Regions from separate parts of the Ensifer sp. 1H6 genome, predicted to be linked through region 2. Evidence: riboswitches for the same ligand, from Rfam matches in the RefSeq annotation. Region 2 holds a riboswitch; each other region holds the start of a gene.
What was found. Region 2 has a riboswitch for cobalamin ahead of nrdH (glutaredoxin-like protein NrdH). Riboswitches for the same ligand answer to the same signal wherever they lie in the genome.
Positions count from the first base shown of each region.

Region 1: another riboswitch for cobalamin. It lies ahead of BKP54_RS11440 (aromatic ring-hydroxylating dioxygenase subunit alpha); the one in region 2 lies ahead of nrdH (glutaredoxin-like protein NrdH).
Region 3: another riboswitch for cobalamin. It lies ahead of cobU (bifunctional adenosylcobinamide kinase/adenosylcobinamide-phosphate guanylyltransferase); the one in region 2 lies ahead of nrdH (glutaredoxin-like protein NrdH).
Region 4: another riboswitch for cobalamin. It lies ahead of bluB (5,6-dimethylbenzimidazole synthase); the one in region 2 lies ahead of nrdH (glutaredoxin-like protein NrdH).

Region 1 is NZ_MOAI01000008.1:7,752-12,481, reverse strand. It holds gene BKP54_RS11455 (FAD-binding oxidoreductase) at 1-429, opposite strand, end outside; gene BKP54_RS11450 (L-threonylcarbamoyladenylate synthase) at 582-1,556, opposite strand; gene BKP54_RS11445 (DUF6656 family protein) at 1,643-2,242, opposite strand; cobalamin riboswitch at 2,559-2,761, shown strand; gene BKP54_RS11440 (aromatic ring-hydroxylating dioxygenase subunit alpha) at 2,867-4,111, shown strand; gene BKP54_RS11435 (hybrid-cluster NAD(P)-dependent oxidoreductase) at 4,113-4,730, shown strand, end outside.
Region 2 is NZ_MOAI01000009.1:97,804-102,533, reverse strand. It holds gene metE (5-methyltetrahydropteroyltriglutamate--homocysteine S-methyltransferase) at 1-148, shown strand, start outside; gene BKP54_RS35050 (hypothetical protein) at 327-998, opposite strand; cobalamin riboswitch at 1,443-1,669, shown strand; gene nrdH (glutaredoxin-like protein NrdH) at 1,971-2,192, shown strand; gene nrdI (class Ib ribonucleoside-diphosphate reductase assembly flavoprotein NrdI) at 2,210-2,626, shown strand; gene nrdE (class 1b ribonucleoside-diphosphate reductase subunit alpha) at 2,596-4,730, shown strand, end outside.
Region 3 is NZ_MOAI01000032.1:26,982-31,711, reverse strand. It holds gene BKP54_RS28395 (class I SAM-dependent methyltransferase) at 1-7, shown strand, start outside; gene BKP54_RS28390 (adenylate/guanylate cyclase domain-containing protein) at 33-2,261, opposite strand; cobalamin riboswitch at 2,571-2,977, shown strand; gene cobU (bifunctional adenosylcobinamide kinase/adenosylcobinamide-phosphate guanylyltransferase) at 3,115-3,639, shown strand; gene cobW (cobalamin biosynthesis protein CobW) at 3,643-4,707, shown strand.
Region 4 is NZ_MOAI01000002.1:213,616-218,345, reverse strand. It holds gene BKP54_RS03895 (phytanoyl-CoA dioxygenase family protein) at 1-477, shown strand, start outside; gene BKP54_RS03890 (SDR family oxidoreductase) at 569-1,390, shown strand; cobalamin riboswitch at 1,468-1,677, shown strand; gene bluB (5,6-dimethylbenzimidazole synthase) at 1,722-2,513, shown strand; gene BKP54_RS03880 (DUF2865 domain-containing protein) at 2,422-3,492, opposite strand; gene BKP54_RS03875 (acyl-homoserine-lactone synthase) at 3,680-4,324, opposite strand; gene BKP54_RS03870 (LuxR family transcriptional regulator) at 4,479-4,730, opposite strand, start outside.

The sequences.
Region 1 (4,730 bases), on a different contig from region 2:
GCCTTCCGACCCGAGCGACAGCGGAAACAGTCGATCGTTATCATCGGCCGCCTTCTGGATATCGGCAAGGATGCAGCCGGCGTCGGCAACGATGACATTGCCGACGGGGTCGATGTCGCGAATCCGGTTCAGCCTCTGCAGCGACAGGACGATATCGGCCTTGCCCTCGCGCGGGATCTGACCCGCCACATGGCCGGTGTTACCGCCTTGCGGAACGATTGCCGTTCGGGTCGCGCTTGCAAGCTTCATGATGCGCGACACCTCCTCGACCGAACCGGGGCGAAGCACCATCGGGGTGGTGCCCTTGTAGAGCCCGCGGGATTCGATGAGGTAGGGCGCGAGGTCCGCCGGGTTCGTCAAGGCATTGGCGCTGCCGACGATGTCGATGAAGGAGGCGATCAGTTCGGGAGAGGGGAGCGTCGTCGTCATGGCCCTGCCTTCGCAAATGCGCCCGACGGCGCTACTGCATAATTCCTTAAATCGGAATCGAATTAAGGACAAAATTATGCAGCGGGTTTAGAGCGTTACAGCGTCCTTTGCGCGTCATATTTGACGCACGGCGCTGTAAAAGTGCCTGTCGGTCAGTCTCTGGGGGCGGCAGCACGCTGCAGCCGGTCGAGGATCGCCTCTCCCAACCCTTCCGAAGGGATGGGGCCGAAGGCGATGGTTGCGGAGCCGCTGGCATCCGCCCTCTTCATATAGTCGAAAAGATTGGCAGCTGCCTCGCGCAGGCTGCCTGCCGGGCTGAGGTCGAGTACGATCGCGGCGTGCTCTTCGCCGGGGAGCGACGCATTGCCGAACCGGATCAGCGCTTCTCCCGGACGCACGTCGGCGGCGTCGAGCCGGACAGCTGCGCCCGGCGCGTAGTGCGAGGCGAGCATGCCCGGGGCCTCGATAGTCGCTCCGGCGCTCTGCGGCCTCGAGACGGTAAGGCCGGTCAGCCTTTCGATTTCGAAGACGTCGAGACCGCCCGGACGCAGCAGGCGCAGCGCGCCGTCCTCGACCTTGATGATCGTCGATTCAAGCCCGATCTCCGCAGAGCCGGCGTCGAGAATGAGCTTGAGGCGCGGCCCGAGATCGGCTTCCACATGGGCAGCGCTTGTGGGACTGATCTTGCCCGACGTATTGGCGCTCGGTGCGGCGAGCGGGCGGCCGAAGCGGGCAATCACCCGACGTGAAAAGCCATCAGGCATGCGGATGCCGAGCGTGTCGAGGCCGGCCGAGGCAAGCGCGTGCACGGTGCTTGTTGTGCGCTGGGGCAGGATCAACGTCAGCGGGCCGGGCCAGAACGCTTCGGCCAGGCGCCGCGACAACGAATCGAATGTCACATGGGCTTCAGCCATCGCCATGTCTGACACATGCGATATCAGTGGGTTGAAGCGTGGACGCCCCTTCATCTCATAAATACGGCTGATCGCATCGGGATTGGTGGCGTCCGCTGCCAGGCCGTAGACCGTCTCGGTCGGAATCGCGACGGGCTCGCCTTCGGCAAGCACCGCACAGGCACGCTCGATCGCCCGTTCCGGCTCGGTCCGTGTATCGATGATTTCGGCCATGTCGCTTCCGTTTCCCTTTCCGAGGCTTCCTTAAAGGAGCCACGGTGAAAACAGAACGATTTTCTTCAGGCAACCGGGTCTGCGCTTCAGAGGCTGCGAATGATGCGCTTCAATGCCTCGTCGCGCGCGCCGAGCATCAGCACGTTCTTGAGCGCGACTTTCGGGTCGTCGGTACGAAAGAGCAGCCCGTTGTCGCGAACGCTGCGATTGATGGTCATCTGCCCCTCTGGCGCATCGGGCTCGATGGCAACGGCGAAGTACATTCGGGAATAGCCGGTCTGGATGCGTTCGAAGAAGTGTTTCTCGTCGCCGAGGTCACAGAAGAAGTTGGCGAAATAGAACGACCAGGTGACGTCCTTGGACGGGGCGAGATGTGTTCTCGCCGCCGTGACATGGCAATAGCCGAGATGCGGCCGACCGGTGAGCGTGCGGTGGAAGATCATCTTGGGAAACTGGATCGAGGTATGGAAGCCGTTCATCCGCTTGTGCGTCGTTTCGCCGGCGGTCGTCAGCTTGTGGGCGGTGCGCTCGGCAACCTCGTCATAGCTCAGATAACGCCGCTCGCGCTGCGACCATTGACGCCTTTCTATGCGGCCGGTGCGCAGGAACTCGGTGTGGACCGCTGTCTTCGGAGCGATCGTTGGCAGCTTCTCGGCTGCGGCGTCGTAGTATTTGAGCTTTGCCATGAACTTCAATGCGCTGTTTGCCGGTTCGGCCGGTTTCTCCGTCAGGCGACGCTAATGCATTATGGTTAATGGAAGATTTCACTCGCGTCGGTGGGCCTTGCCCCGCGTCACGGGAAGACATGTCGCAAAATGGCGAAGGATCCGCGCTTTCTCGCAAGCCTTGCCGGAAAAAGCGACAATTGCTCAATCCTTGAGCTATCCTATTGTTTACAATGAAAAATGATCAATCACAGGGCGTTTGGTGCGCTTGATGTGCTGTGTCGTCTTTCTGGAATCGGATGTCGTTAATCGGCAGCTACGACGATGGCTTCCGCGATTAGATATGCCTACTCAAGGTGCTGTCTTTTAGGGAAGGCGGAGAATTGGGAAGCCGGTCAAAACCCGGCGCTGCCCCCGCAACGGTGGTGGAGCGAAAGCCACGGCACAAAGCCACTGGACGGTTCCGTCCGGGAAGGCGCCGGGCTGGTCCTTGCGGACGGCTCCTGAGCCCGGAAACCAGCCTTGACGCGAACAGACCGTAACGGGTTGCGGCGGGCAGCCGGATCGGAGCCGTCATCGCACAGGCAATGCGCCCGTGCGGGTTCCAGTCCTGCCTCTCCGAAACAAGGCGAACGAGGACAGGACATGGACATCAAGGGCGATATGCTCCGCAAGCTGAAGGGTCGACGCGACGGCTACAGCCTCGACCGGGCCTTCTACATCGACCCCGACTACTACAGGCAGGATCTCGAAAGCATCTGGTACAAGGACTGGTTGTTCATCGGCCACGACTGCGAGATCCCGCGTGCCGGTAACTATTTCACCGTCCAGGTCGGCGATTATCCTGTCATTATCGTTCGCGACCGACAGGGCACGATCCGCGCCCTGCACAATTCCTGCCGTCATCGCGGTTCTCGCGTCTGCGCGCAGCACAAGGGCTCTTCGGCCAAGCTCGTCTGTCCCTATCACCAATGGACCTATGAGCTCGACGGCGCGCTGCTCTTTGCCCGCCAGATGGGCGAGGATTTCGACAAGGCGGCCCACGGCCTGAAGCCGATCCACTGCGAGACCGTCGGCGGTTACATCTTCATCAACCTGTCCGAGCAGCCGATGGATTTCGGCCCGTTCCGCGACATGGTCGCGCCCTATCTTGCGCCGCACCGCCTGGGTGAAACCAAGGTCGCCTTCGAAAGCACGATCATCGAAAAGGGCAACTGGAAACTCGTCTGGGAAAACAACCGGGAGTGCTACCATTGTGCCGCCAACCACCCCGAACTTTGCCGCACCTATCCCGAAGCGCCGACGGCGACCGGTGTGCAGGGCGCCAAGGATGATCCCGTCATTGCCGCGCATTGGGCGAAATGCGAAGCAGCCGGACTGCCGAGCGAGTTCCGGATGTCCGAGACCGGCCAGTTCCGCTCGGCGCGCATGCCGTTGATCGACGACGCCGAGAGCTACACCATGTCCGGCGCCCGCGCCGTGCGGCGGCAACTGTCGGCAGACGTTAGCCAGAAGCATATCGGCACGCTCCTGCTCTTCCATTATCCCTCGACCTGGAACCATGTGCTGGCCGACCACGCCATCACCTTCCGCGTCCTGCCGCTCGGCCCGGAGCTGACGCAGGTGACGACCAAGTGGCTGGTCAACAAGGACGCGGTTGAAGGCGTCGACTACAATCTCGAGCAACTGACGCATGTCTGGACCGAGACCAACGATCAGGACCGCCAGATCGTCGAGGAGAACGCCTTTGGTATTCGCTCGCCGGCCTACCAGTCAGGCCCCTATTCGCCCGAACACGAAGGCGGCGTGATGCAGTTCGTCGAGTGGTATTGCAAGTTCATGGAACAGCGCCTGCAGGGCGAGGCTGCTCCGCTTTCCCGGGTCGCCTGACATGCAGATGGCATCCTCGTTCCATCATTTCGACGAGCTTCATGTCTGGATCGACAGGCAGAACATGCTCGAATGCACATCGGCCGTGATCGAGACCGCCGATGTGATGACCTTTACCTTCCGGGCGGAAAAGCCGGCCTGGTTCCGCTATCTGCCTGGGCAGTTCGTCACGCTCGAGCTGCCGGTCGCCGACGAGCCGGTCATGCGCACCTACACGCTGTCGTCGACGCCCTCCCGGCCGTTGTCGATCGCCGTCACCGTCAAGGCGCAAGCCGATAGCATCGGCACGCGCTGGATGTTCGATCACCTGAAGCCCGGCATGCGGCTGAAGGCGTTCGGTCCGCTCGGCGATTTCAGCTTCGTGCGCCATCCCGGCGAAAAATATCTCTTCATATCGGCAGGCTCCGGCGTCACGCCGATGATGTCGATGACGCGCTGGATGGCGGACTGCGTTCCCGAGACCGACGTCACCTTCATTTCCTGCGCCCGCCGGCCAGACGACCTTCTGTTCCGCTCGGAACTGGAAGTGCTGGCGCGCCAGATGTCCGGGCTAAACCTCGGCTTCGTGGTCGAGGGGCATGAGTCAAGGCACGGATGGCACGGGCTGCGCGGCCGCATC
Region 2 (4,730 bases):
GCCGGCGCAGATCTGGGTCAATCCGGATTGTGGTCTGAAAACAAGGCGGTGGGAGGAAGTTCGCCCGGCACTCGTCAACATGGTGCAGGCGGCGCAAGCGCTGCGGCGATCCTTTGCTGCCGCCCGGCGAGAAGCCGCAAACGCATGATGGGCGACAGCACTATCGAGACGGCGCCGGGGGAACCCCCGGCGCCTGCCACCTGGGTGCAGCCTTGGACAAACGGGCAATGAAATTTGATCGAAGGCTACCTCAGAGGCATTATGAACCCGCCATCGAGCCATGCCGATATCTCAAGCAAATTACACCTCGACGGCGTCGCCTCTATTTACTCGCCCGGTCCATCCACAAACTTGCACGTTGCTTCCGTTATCCCTGCGTCGAGGCACTTCCACTTCTGTTCAACAAGATTCATTATCCTTGTCAGGAAGCGGGAAAAATCCTTGTTGTTAGAACTTCGCGTGCTGACTCCAAACACGTGAGCTTGCGCATCGGCAACACAAGTCGCTAGCTCCAATTCTCTTACATCATCGTTCGCTATAACGAGCCCTCTATCGAATAGTCCGTCCTCTGAGAAATTGATATAGGATGCGCAGTCGCCAGAACCGGCATTCGCAGAACCATCCAAAATACTCTTGACATCCCCATCGAAATGGAACGAGGCCAATTTTTTATAGTCTATTTTCCCGCTGACAATAATTTTATTTTCAAAAATTATACTAATTGAACTCTTCCCAAGTTTCGTTTCTGGTCTCGTATCAACTCTCGCCGCAACGGCTAGCAATTTTATGACAGAGAATGCCACGTCTCTTTGATTTAATGATCCGCCACTTAGACCAATTCCAATATACTCTGGAAAGGGTACAAAATGTAAGACTTCACCACGCATTGGGCCAAAAAAGTCATTATTTTGAGAGGCGTAAGCGGGAGCAGGAATGCTGCACACAACAGCCAGCCCGGCCAAAAAGAAATATTGCCTGACGATGCTTCTTTCAGTCACAGAACAAACCCTACAAGCTGGGGCCAGCCTTGAACGCCAGGAAGCGCATGCCCTACACTTCACGATCGTCTGCCCGCACTCGCCATAGCACCTGACCGCACCCGAAGCGAGAGCGCGGAGACTAACACAACCTTATCTCCCCAGCTCGCTTCGAACGCCAACATCGTGCCACACCTGATGCCGGTAAGATCGCACCGATGGCGCGGACCCATCGCGGGCCCTGTGAATATCAAGTCCTGGGCCGCAAAAGCTTCGACCGGCGCTCACGATCTGAATGGCACGGTCACGTTCCCAACTGGCGGCACTCACGAGATGAGTGTGCCGCCATCCACAGGCTTCGCCGACACTTGTCGTTTACTCCCCGCTATCCACACCCGAAAAAATATTGTCCGCCTCCCAGGTGGCTTCGACATGGAACCTATTGACGCAATTTTCCCGACATATACTATATCTAGTGTTCGAGGTTCTCCCGATTCGCAAGGATTGGGAGCGAAGATGGGAATACGGTGCCGTCGTAGCGATTTCGCTTGGCTAAGCCGTGGCTGCCCCCGCAACTGTAAACGGCGAGCAACTGTCCAGCATTCGGCCACTGAAGCATGATGCTTCGGGAAGGTCCGGACAGAAGCACCGACCCGTGAGCCAGGAGACCTGCCTCGATCGATAAACGTCCACGGGCGGGGTGTCCGGAGAGGTCAGAGGTGTGCATGGGGCAGGATGAAACCTGCCTGATCGTCTCGACGTCTCCCCGGAAGCGCCGTCTTCAACTTCGGGGTGAAGTCATGTCCGCGTCATCGAATTCCTATCATTCGCCAATGAAGAGGCGCGGGAAGCCGCGAATCTGACGAACAACCGCGCCCGGGTCTTCTCGACCCGAGCAAGCGGTCATCCTGCCAGTCCTGCATTTCGCCGGATCGCTTGTGCGTATCCGCATGCCTTTTCATGCCCAGATCCAGCCGACCAAACGAGGAAGAAATGAACGTCACCGTCTACAGCAAGCCCGCCTGCGTCCAGTGCACCGCAACCTATCGCGCGCTCGACCGCCAGGGCGTCAACTACGAGGTGATCGACATTTCGGTCGACCAGGACGCGTTCGAGACGGTCAAGGGCCTTGGCTACATGCAGGTTCCCGTCGTCATCGCCGGTCCGGAGCACTGGGCAGGCTTCCGCCCCGACAAGATCAGCGCGCTGTCCTGAAGCCGAGGTACGGCGCGATGGGGCTGATCGTCTATTTTTCTACCCGCTCGGAAAACACCCATCGCTTCGTCGGCAAGGTCGGCCTGCGCGCCAGACGCATTCCCGTCAGCACGACTGACGCGCCGCTCGACGTGCACGAACCCTATGTGCTCGTCGTCCCGACCTATTGCGGCGACGACGGTCGGGGTGCCGTGCCCAAACAAGTGATCCGCTTCCTCAACAATGCGGACAACCGCTCCCACATCCGCGGCGTGATTGCCGCGGGCAACAGCAATTTCGGCGCGACCTACGGGATCGCCGGCGACGTGATCTCGGCCAAGTGCCAGGTGCCCTATCTCTACCGGTTCGAACTGTTGGGAACCGATGAGGACGTCGCCAATGTCAAAAACGGGATGGAACGATTTTGGACGTCTCAACACTCGAACGCCCCTTGAAGGCGACGGAATCGGCGCTCGATTACCACGCGCTGAACGCCATGCTGAACCTCTATGACGAGGACGGCCGGATACAGCTCGACAAGGACCGGTTGGCGGCAAAGCAGTACTTCCTGCAGCACGTCAACCAGAACACTGTGTTCTTCCATAACCTGCGCGAAAAACTCGATTACCTCGTCACCGAGGGCTACTACGAGCAGGAGATTCTCGACCAGTATTCGTTCAACTTCGTGCGCGACCTGTTCGATCACTCCTATGACAAGAAGTTCCGTTTCCCGACCTTTCTCGGCGCCTTCAAATATTACACCAGCTACACGCTGAAGACCTTCGACGGGAAGCGCTACCTCGAGCGCTACGAGGACCGGGTCTGCATGGTGGCGCTGACGCTGGCGCGCGGCGACGAGGCGCTGGCGCGCGACATGGTCGACGAGATCATCTCCGGTCGCTTCCAGCCTGCGACCCCGACCTTCCTCAACGCCGGCAAGAGGCAGCGCGGCGAGCTCGTCTCCTGCTTTCTGCTCAGGGTCGAGGACAACATGGAGAGTATCGCGCGCGGCATTAATTCGGCGCTACAATTGTCGAAGCGCGGCGGCGGCGTGGCGCTGTCGCTCACCAACATCCGCGAGGCCGGCGCCCCGATCAAGCAGATCGAAAACCAGTCGTCCGGCATCATTCCCGTGATGAAGCTGCTGGAGGATTCGTTCTCCTACGCCAACCAGCTTGGCGCCCGCCAGGGTGCCGGCGCCGTCTATCTCAACGCCCACCACCCCGACATCATGCGTTTCCTCGACACCAAGCGGGAGAACGCCGACGAGAAGATCCGTATCAAGACGCTGTCGCTGGGCGTCGTCGTTCCCGACATCACCTTCGAACTCGCCAAGAACAACGAGGACATGTACCTGTTCTCGCCCTATGACGTGGAGCGTGTCTACGGCGTTGCCTTCACCGACATCTCGGTCACGGAAAAATACCGGGAAATGGTCGCCGACAGCCGGATCCGCAAGAAGAAGATCAAGGCGCGCGAGTTCTTCCAGGTGCTGGCCGAAATCCAGTTCGAGTCGGGCTATCCCTACATCATGTTCGAAGACACGGTGAACCGCGCCAACCCGATCGCCGGCCGCATCACCATGAGCAACCTCTGCTCAGAAATCCTCCAGGTCAGCGAAGCCAGCGAGTACAATGACGACCTGTCCTACAAGCACCTGGGCAAGGACATCTCCTGCAATCTCGGCTCGCTGAATATCGCCGCCGCGATGGATTCGTCCGATTTCGGCAAGACGATCGAGACATCGATCCGGGCGCTGACCGCGGTCTCCGACATGAGCCATATCGCCTCGGTTCCCTCCGTCGAGAAGGGCAATGACGACAGCCATGCGATCGGCCTCGGCCAGATGAACCTGCACGGCTATCTCGCCCGCGAACGCGTCTATTACGGTTCGCAAGAAGGCATCGACTTCACCAATATCTATTTCTACACGGTGACCTACCACGCCATCCGCGCCTCGAACCGCATCGCGGTCGAACGCGGGTCGAGCTTCAAGGGCTTCGAGAACTCGAAATACGCCTCCGGCGAGTATTTCGACAAATACACCGAGCAGGAATGGAAGCCGGCAACCGAGAGGGTGCGCGAACTGTTTGAAACCGCTGGTGTGCAGATCCCGACGCAGGAAGACTGGCTGGAACTCAAGAGGGCGGTGATCACCTCCGGCCTCTACAACCAGAACCTGCAGGCGGTGCCGCCGACCGGCTCAATCTCCTACATCAACCATTCGACCTCCTCCATCCACCCGATCGTTTCGAAGATCGAGATCCGCAAGGAAGGCAAGATCGGCCGTGTCTACTATCCGGCCGCCTTCATGACCAACGACAATCTCGACTACTATCAAGATGCCTATGAGATCGGCCCGGAGAAGATCATCGACACCTATGCGGCGGCGACCCAGCATGTCGACCAGGGCCTGTCATTGACGCTGTTCTTCAAGGATACGGCGACGACCCGCGACATCAACCGCGCGCAGATCCATGCCTGGAAGAAGGGCATCAAGACGATCTACTACATCCGCCTTCGTCAGATGGCACTGTCCGGCACGGAAGTGCAGGGCTG
Region 3 (4,730 bases), on a different contig from region 2:
ACGGTAGCGGTAGCATGGGCGAGCGCAAGGGGCTAGCGGACCTGCGAGAACGTGAACGCCCTGTCGCCGTGGTACCATATGAATTCGTTTTCCTTGCCGCTAAGTCCTCCGGGATTTCGCAGCACCATTCCGCAGAGGTTCGTTGTCTTGAGCCACAGGAAGCAAACCTCGTCCCTGTCAAACTTGACCTCGACATCGGTCATGCGACCAGCGCCGATGGAAGCCCAGCCTCCTGTCAGAGTGGCCACGCCCCCGGTTGAAATGACAGCCTCATGTTCCTCGCCCGAGTCCAGCATGCGTCCATGCAGCCGATGCCCCAGGAATAGTGAGCGGGCTTCGTCGGCTTCCAGTCTGTTCCTGCCTACGAAGTCGGCGTTCATCAAGGTCTCAGGCACGCCGGCCAGGCGCAGTCCCCGGTAGAAGAGCTCGCTATCCGCCAGCTTTGCCAGATCCATGGGCGGGCTGGTCGAGATGGTGGCGGCAGTGCCACCGCGTGCGAGGCGAAGCGCGTTGAAACGAGTGATCGCTGCCTGCGCTTCCGTGTTCCGGCCGAGGTGCGCGTAAGCGGAGGCGAGAAGAAGGAAAGAACCGTCATCCTGAGGATTGAGTTCGATGCTGCGCTTCACCGCAGCCACCGACGCCTCGAAATCCTCCAGGCTGAACTGCGTCAGTCCAAGAACGTAAATGAAGAAGGACGGAGAGTGCGGATCGAGGCGCATGGCCGTACGGATATAGGGCAGGGCCTCCGCTGGGCGGCCGGCGGAGGTCAGCACGAAGGCCGTCAGCGCGTAGCTCCAGGAATCGCCGGGTTCGAGCGCGATCGCTTCCTTGAGTTCGGCGAGCGCATCGGCATGCTGCCAGGCCGCTTCGGACAGGAGAGCGGCCGCCTGATAGGCGAGCGCTGTTTTGTGTTTCTGCGCGGTCCTTAGAAATTGTAGCGCCTTGGCTCTAGCTTCGATCCGCGAGATATCAAGCCGATAATGCCAACGCCACAGGTAGACGCGCGCGTAGACCATGGCGGCGGCGGCATAGGCTCGTCCATAGGCAGGATCGAGCGCAATCGCCTGCTCGAAAAAAGGCACTGCCTTTGCAAAATCTTCGGGGGTCGTGCGCCGGTGATGCTCCCAGCCGCGCAGGAACGCATCGAAGGCCGCCGGGACCGTCGTTTCCTTGCGTCCGAAGGCCATCTGCTCGTCAGGATTCAACCGAAGCGCAAGCGCGTCGGCAATGCCGCGCATCACTTCGTCCTGCAGCGCAAAGACATCGGAAAGTGAACCGTCGAACTTGCCGGCCCAAACGTGGCCGCCGCTGAGAGAATCTATGAGCTGAACATTGATCCGTAGCTGTTCTCCGGCACGCTGCACACTGCCTTCGAGGACGTATCGGACACCGAGTTCCTTGGACACCTGCCTGGGTGTCACCGCCCTGCCCTTGTAGGTGAAGGTCGAGTTACGCGCGATAACGAACAAGCCGGATACCTGAGCCAGCTCGGTGACAAGGCCATCGGTCATGCCATCGGCGAAATACTCCTGCCTGGGATCGTCGCTCACGTTGGCAAACGGAAGCACCGCGATCGACGGCTTGTCCGGCGCGGTCAGATTCGGTGGTTGTATCTGGACCGTTTCCACAGGCGACTCCCAGGGCCGCCACCAGGCCACGCCGGCAGCAGCGCCGAGCACGACAGCAGACGTAACGAGTGCCGCCCAGCGCTTCGCGTGGCGCCCAGCGACCTTTACGCTGCCGGGGCGGGCTTCGTTCAGCCCCAGCCGGTAAGTCCGCACCGGCTTTTCGATATGCTTCAGGCGTTGTTCGCCGAGAAAGACGAAGCCGACATCGAGGTGCTTCTCGACCTGGTCGTAGGCGGTGCCGGAGATGATGATCCCACCCGGTTCGGCGAGGCTCTGCAGGCGCTCGGCAATGATCACTCCATCGCCGTGAATGTCGTCGCCTTCAACGATGACGTCGCCAAGATTGATGCCGATGCGGAATTCCAGTCGACCCTGATCGGAGCCGCGGCTTTCGGATTTCGCGCGCTGAACCTCCACCGCACAACGGACCGCCTCGACGACACTCTGGAACTCGACCAATAACCCGTCGCCCATGGTCTTGATCAACCGCCCGCGATGTGCGGCAATCCTTTGTTCGAACAGGCCGTGCAGATCGGCCTGAAAGCGGGCACACGTACCCTCTTCGTCGGCTTGGGTGAGCAGTCCATAGCCGGAAACGTCGGCAATCATCACGGCGGTGAGCCTGCGTTCCATCTGCCTTCCGGATAATCGAAACGACTTTCGGCTACTCTATCGCAATATCTGACGTTGCTAAAATAAAGTTCAGTTGCCGTGGAGCGTCCGCTCCGACGTCGACTACAGCGCCGCGCGTCTTACTGGACGCGCAAAGGTCGCTGTAACACTTTGAATTGCTGCATGTTTTTATCCTTAGGTCGAATACCATCTAAGGATAAAAACATGCAGGAGTGGCCTTTGCGGCCTGCTGCCGGCAAATTGTCGCGCGCCGCATCTCGACGGGTGGCGTGTCGCACGCGTCGATTGACTTTGCGGCGCCCGCTTCCTAATCATCTGACGTTGGATGGTTTCCCCGGATCGTGGCGATGCGGGGGAATAATTGGGAATGTGACGGATGGACCCAAATCGGGCATCCTTATCGCAGCCGACCCCGCGACTGTAGAACGGTCAGGGTTCGCCATCGGGCTGATAGCCGGCTTCCTTTCGATTGCATGGGGCAATCGAAGGCGGTTTGGAATTCAGCCGGAAAAGCCACTGGCGTGGCTTCGTGATCAGCCGGGTTGGACGCCTCTTCTTCTACGAATCGTCCGCCTTTCACGAAACCAGAAAACGCCGGGAAGGTGAGGCGGGCCGTTCGGGCCCAAGCATCGGTCTTCGCGTGATCACGCGGGGCGCGATGTGGTGGGCTCGTGACGCCGTGAGCCAGGAGACCTGCCGTCCGACAGGGGCATTCCGCCCGAAGGGAAGCCCGCTTCCCACGCCATCACGGAGGTTGTCTTGGCTCATCGATCGTTTCCCGAACGCGCCGTCGGCGCGGTGAAATCCTGTTGCCGCTCGAATTCGCGACCAAGCGCGTGAGGCTGCAACGCACATGAGCATTTCCCATGCCGGGCCGGTTCTGGTCCTCGGCGGTGCCCGTTCCGGCAAATCCAGCTTTTCCGAAAGGCTCGTCGAAGCCTCCGGGCTCGGCATGCACTATGTCGCGACCGGCCGTGCCTGGGACGACGAGATGCGCGAGCGCATCGACCATCACCGGGCAAGGCGCGGCGAAGGCTGGACGACGCATGAAGAGCCGCTCGACCTCGTTTCGCTGCTGACGCGCATCGATGACGAGAACCGCGTGGTGCTCGTCGACTGCCTGACGCTGTGGGTCACCAACCTGATGATGGAAGGGCGCGACATGGCGGCAGAGTTCGCGGCCCTTGCCGCTTTCCTGCCGGAGGCGCGGGCGCGCCTCATCCTTGTTTCCAACGAAGTCGGCCTCGGCATCGTGCCCGAGAACCGCATGGTCCGCGATTTCCGCGACCATGCCGGCCGGCTTCACCAGATCGTTGCGGAGAAATCCGCGGAAGTTTACTTTGTCGCGGCCGGATTGCCGCTGAAAATGAAGGGTTGATCCATGACCACTGCCAGAGCCAACCAGGGCAAGATCCCGGCGACCGTCATCACCGGCTTCCTCGGTGCCGGCAAGACGACGATGATCCGCAATCTGCTGCAGAACGCCGATGGCAAGCGCATTGCGCTCATCATCAACGAGTTCGGCGATCTCGGCGTCGACGGCGACGTGCTGAAGGGCTGCGGCGCAGAAGCCTGCTCGGAAGACGATATCATTGAGCTTACCAATGGCTGCATCTGCTGCACGGTTGCCGATGATTTCATCCCGACCATGACCAAGCTGCTCGAGCGCGAAAATCGTCCTGACCATATCATCATTGAAACCTCGGGCCTCGCTTTGCCGCAGCCGCTGATCGCCGCCTTCAACTGGCCTGATATCCGCAGCGAAGTCACCGTCGATGGCGTCGTCACCGTGGTCGACAGTGCCGCCGTTGCCGCCGGCCGTTTTGCCGACGACCATGACAAGGTCGATGCGTTGCGTGTCGAGGACGACAATCTCGACCACGAAAGCCCGATCGAGGAACTGTTCGAGGACCAGTTGACCGCCGCCGACCTGATCGTGCTCAACAAGACCGATCTGATCGACGCCTCCGGCCTCAAGGCCGTGCGCGACGAGGTCGCTTCGCGCACTAACCGCAAGCCAACAATGATCGAGGCGAAGAACGGCGAAGTTGCCGCTGCCATCCTGCTCGGCCTCGGCGTCGGCACGGAAAGCGATATCGCCAACCGCAAGTCTCACCACGAGATGGAACATGAGGCCGGCGAGGAGCACTCTCATGACGAGTTCGACAGCTTCGTCGTCGAGCTCGGCGCGATTGCCGATCCGGCAGGTTTCATCGATCGCCTCAAGGGCGTGATATCAGAGCATGACGTGCTGCGCCTCAAGGGCTTTGCCGACGTGCCCGGCAAGCCGATGCGCCTGCTGATCCAGGCCGTTGGCGCCCGCATCGACCAGTATTACGACCGTGCCTGGGCGGCTGGCGAGAAGCGCGGTACGCGCCTCGTCGTCATCGGCCTGCACGACATGGACGAAGCTGCGGTGCGCGCCGCCATCACCGCACTCGCCTAACTCCTTGAAGCAACGCAATTCCA
Region 4 (4,730 bases), on a different contig from region 2:
TACGTGCCCGGCTATCTCGCGTTGAAACGTCCGGAGTTCCGGGCCTATTTCGACCAGCATCACGTGCAGCTGCCGTTGGAAAAGGGCGATGTCGTCTTCTTCAACCCGGCTCTCTTCCATGCGGCCGGCAGCAATCATTCGACTGATATCAAGCGCGTCGCCAACCTGCTCCAGGTCTCCTCGGCCTTCGGGAGGGCGATGGAGACCGTCGATCGCGCCAGGATGAGTGCAGCCCTCTACCCGGCGCTGACCGCACTCGTGGCATCCGGCACGCTTTCGGCCGATGAGGCGGCCAATGCGATTGCGTCCTGTGCCGAGGGCTATTCCTTCCCGACCAATCTCGATCGCGATCCGCCGCTGGGCGGTCTCGCGCCGAAGACCCAGGCGCAACTGATGCATGAGGCGCTGGCAGGCAGGTGGAGCGATGCGGATTTCAGAAGCGCGCTTGGCGAGCAGGCACAGCGCAAGCTGAGCTGAACGGCAGAATCGATCTTTCCGGTCCCCGGCGTTCTGCGGCGGGGGCCGGTCGCCCTGTTTTCATCTCACTTTCAATTCTGGGAGGACTTTCATGACCGAGCAATATGGCCGTCTCGACGGCAAGATCGCCATCGTCACCGGCGGGACGCAGGGGCTGGGCGCAACGATCGCCAACCTGTTTGCGGAACGTGGGGCTAAAGGTGTCGTCATCTGTGGACGCAACGTTGCCAAGGGCGAAGCGAAGGCCGAGCAGATCCGCAAGGCAACCGGCGCGCAGGTACTTTATGTCGAGGCAGACCTCGAAAAGGTCGAGGACGCGCGCAAGGTCGTCAGCGCCTGCGACGCCACATTCGGGCGCGTCGATGCGCTGGTCAATGCGGCGGCGATCACCGATCGCGGCACCATCCTGGACACCAGCCCCGAACTGTTCGACCGGATGTTCGCTGTCAATGTGCGCGCACCGTTCTTCCTGATGCAGGAAGCGGTAAAGCTGATGCGGCGGGAGGGCACGCAGGGCACCATCGTCAATATTGGCTCGATGTCGGCGATGGCCGGTCAGCCGTTTATCGCCGCCTATTGCTCGTCGAAGGGGGCGCTGGAGACGCTGACCAAGAACACCTCCTATGCGCTGCTGCGCAACCGCATTCGCGTCAATGGCCTCAATATCGGCTGGATGGCGTCCGAAGGGGAAGACCGCATCCAGCGCGAATTTCATGGGGCGGCAGACGACTGGCTCGAAAAGGCGGCCGCCAGCCAACCCTTCGGTCGGCTTGTCGACCCCAAGGAAGTCGCGCGTGCCTGCGCCTATCTCTCGTCGGATGAGTCCGGCCTGATGACGGGGTCGGTCATCTGCTTCGACCAGTCGGTGTGGGGCGGCTATGACGGCTCGCCGCATCCGGTCGCGCCGCTCTGACATCTGACGCTGTCGCGAGGCCCTGTGGAGTGACCGGCAAGCGACGCCGGACTTGCTTGTCATTCCCTGTGGGCTGTGCCCTTATGACGCCGTCAGGTGCCCGCAACGCGGGAGAATCGGGAATCCGGTGTTATTCCGGAACGTGCCCAACGCTGTGACGGGGACGACTGCCTCTAGGGATTTTGAGCTTGCTCAAGATCTTGCCACTGGATCTTCATGTGATCTGGGAAGGTGAGGCGGCCGGTTGATCCGAAGTCAGAAGACCGGCCTGGCAAGATAGACCGATATCCGCGCGGACGGCGGAAGGTTGTGCATTGTTGGGGATCGAACGATGCTGACTGACGCTAATGGCGGCCTTGCGGCTGCAGAGGCCTTTTCATCCGACGAGCGCGAAGCCGTCTATCGAGCCATCGAAACGCGCCGGGACGTGCGGGATCAGTTCCTGGCCGAACCCTTGCCTGACGATGTGGTGATGCGCCTGCTCAATGCTGCGCACCGGGCGCCATCGGTGGGTTTCATGCAACCGTGGAATTTCGTCGTGGTCCGGCAGGCCGAAACCCGCGAGCGGGTATGGCAGGCCTTTTCCCGCGCCAACGACGAAGCGGCATTGATGTTCGATGGCGACCGCCAAGCGAAATACCGCTCCCTGAAGCTGGAGGGGATCCGCAAGGCACCCTTGAGCATCTGCGTCACCTGCGACCGCACGCGCGGTGGAGCGGTCGTTCTCGGGCGCACCCATAACCCGCAGATGGATCTCTATTCCACCGTCTGTGCCGTGCAGAACCTCTGGCTTGCGGCGCGCGCCGAAGGCGTTGGTGTCGGCTGGGTCAGTATCTTTCATGAAAATGAGATCAAGGCGATCCTCGGCATTCCCGATCATGTCGTGATCGTCGCCTGGCTTTGCCTCGGATATGTCGATCGCCTTTACCAGGAGCCGGAACTTGCGGTTAAGGGCTGGCGCCAGCGGCTGCCGCTGGAGGAGCTGGTGTTCGAGGAAGGCTGGGGAACCTGCCGAAAGGCAGACGCTGCGATCAGTTGCTCTGAACCGGCTGGTAGCCCGGACCCTTCGGATGGCGAAGGTCGATCGACGTTTCCTCCTGGGGAAGGAACGTCGGCCCGATGACCCGCACCTTGCTCTTGGCGGGATCGTAGGGGCGCTCCTCCGCAGCCGCCTTGGCGGTAGGGGCGGCCGCTTCCTTCTTGCCCTCGATGACGATGATCGACGATTCGCTGTTGCCAGTGTTGCCACTGGAAGCCTTGGGCGTCGTCGCGATCTTTGGAATCTGGCAACCGCAAATGCCCGGCTTGCCGACGCCGCGCGTCCGATAGGCAAAGGCGTTTGGCAGTTCTTTATAGGGGCGTCCCGTCGAGGCGGAGACCATCTGGTCGCTCTCCTCGGTCGCCAGGTCGTGGAAAAATAGTTCTGTTTCGGCACCCGGGCAGCGGGCGCGGCAGGCCTGCTCGTCGCGGGCGAAGTCCACAGGGCTTGCCTCGGACGAGATCGGGAAGAAGGCGCCATCGCAAGTGCGCACGCACATGGTGCGAAGCGTGCCGGAATAGACGCCGCTTTCCGGCGGGTAGGTGCCCATTTCGCCGTCCCGCAGCATTGGTCCGTAGCTTTCGTCCGGCGGCAGATCGCGCAGGATGTTGCGGTACGTTTCCGGCTCGTCCGGGTCGGCGGTCGCAAATTCCTCGCTGCCACCATAGCAACCGTTGATCTCGAGGGCGGCGAGGATGCGCCGGCGCGTATCGTCTCCATCGCCTGACATCAGCTGCTGGCGCTCCGATTTGAGGATGCGCAGATTGTCTTCCATCTCGGCGATCAGACTGTTGATGTCTGTGCAGATATCCGGGTCGCCGCCGTTGAAGACGACGACGCTGCCTGTGCCGCAGCCGGCGCGTCGGCGATCGTTGCGCGCCCGGCGCAATTCGATGTTCTGTCGGGAAATCGCGCTCGCATAATCGCGGGTATCGGCCGTAGTTTCGATGGCGGCGGGCAGTTCGGCGAGCCGAGTGTTCAGGCGGTCGCACACGCTGGAGGCCAGCGCCTGATCGGCAAGAACCAGAAGCAGCGGCAAGGTCGCCGCGGCTAGGGTTTTCATGTTCCGGAACACGGGCGAACGTCCATTCCTGCAACCGCACGGCGCCACCCTTGTTGTCCGGGTTCGGTCGCTGTCGGCACTTCCTGTTTCAGCCCTATCATAAGGCTTGTCGCCGCCGGTGCAACGACAAGCCTCGCATTGCGTTAACAGCTCCGTCCGGTGGGAGGAACGGAAGGAGCGTTAGAGATCAGGCGGCGCGTGCCGTCTCCAGCGACATCGGCCGTTCAAGAACCGTGCCTTCGATCGCCGCTACGGCCTTCATGGCGCTGAGCAGCGACGGCGTCACTTCCCAGGCGACCGCTACGGCATAGACCGAGCCGATCCGGTGCGGGTCAGCGATGCGCTCGCCGGGGCAACCCATGCGGCGGAACATCCGCTCGAGGAAGACATCGGTCACCGTGACGATATGGCTGATGCCGGAGGCCAGCCCGAGTTCGCCGACACCGCACATCAGTTCTGCGGCGGCGACGGTCACCTGGTTGGAGGCGCGGTCCTGAGAAATCTCCGGGTCGATGCAGAAGCGGCTCGATTCCCAGATCGAGGCGCTGCGGATCTCAGGGTTGTCGCCAAGCAGGATCGGGAACGTATCGTCCAGCATGTTGGGGCCGAGCGTCGGCAGCAATCTCAGCGATCCGCGCAGTTTTCCCGTCTCCGGCGAATAGGACAGAATATAGAGCGGATTCGACTTGTCGTAATTGTCGATCTCCCATTCCCCATCGGTCTGCACGTCCCATTTCAGGAAATCGTGGAAGACGCGCTTGCGCAGCTTGAACATCTCGTCGATGGACTGTGGGTGCTGTCCGCGTGTCCTGCCGTTGAGGATCCTGATCATCTTCTTCTCCATCCTTGTTTTGGGGGATGGCGTGATGCTGTCAGTCCTCAGGCAGGGGCGAAACTGTCACTACCGACAGTTCCGGAAACCGTTTTTTCCCACTAAATATAGACGGGTTTTCAGATGAGCGAAGGAGGAGCGTCTTGAGGGTGGGTCAAACCGTCGGGATCAGTGCATGGCGAACGGCCTGGGCCACGGCCTGCGTGTTGGAGACAACATTGAGCTTTCGGCGGGCATTGGTCATGAAGAAACGCACGGTGCGTTCGGAAATGCCGAGAATGGTGGCAATTTCCCAATAGCTCTTGCCGGCCGCCGACCAGGTGAGAACCTCGGTTTCGCGACCTGTGAGGCGCGTATCGCGCGTGTTCAGCCCCCCTGTCATGGCGGCGTTTTCAAGCATGCCGGC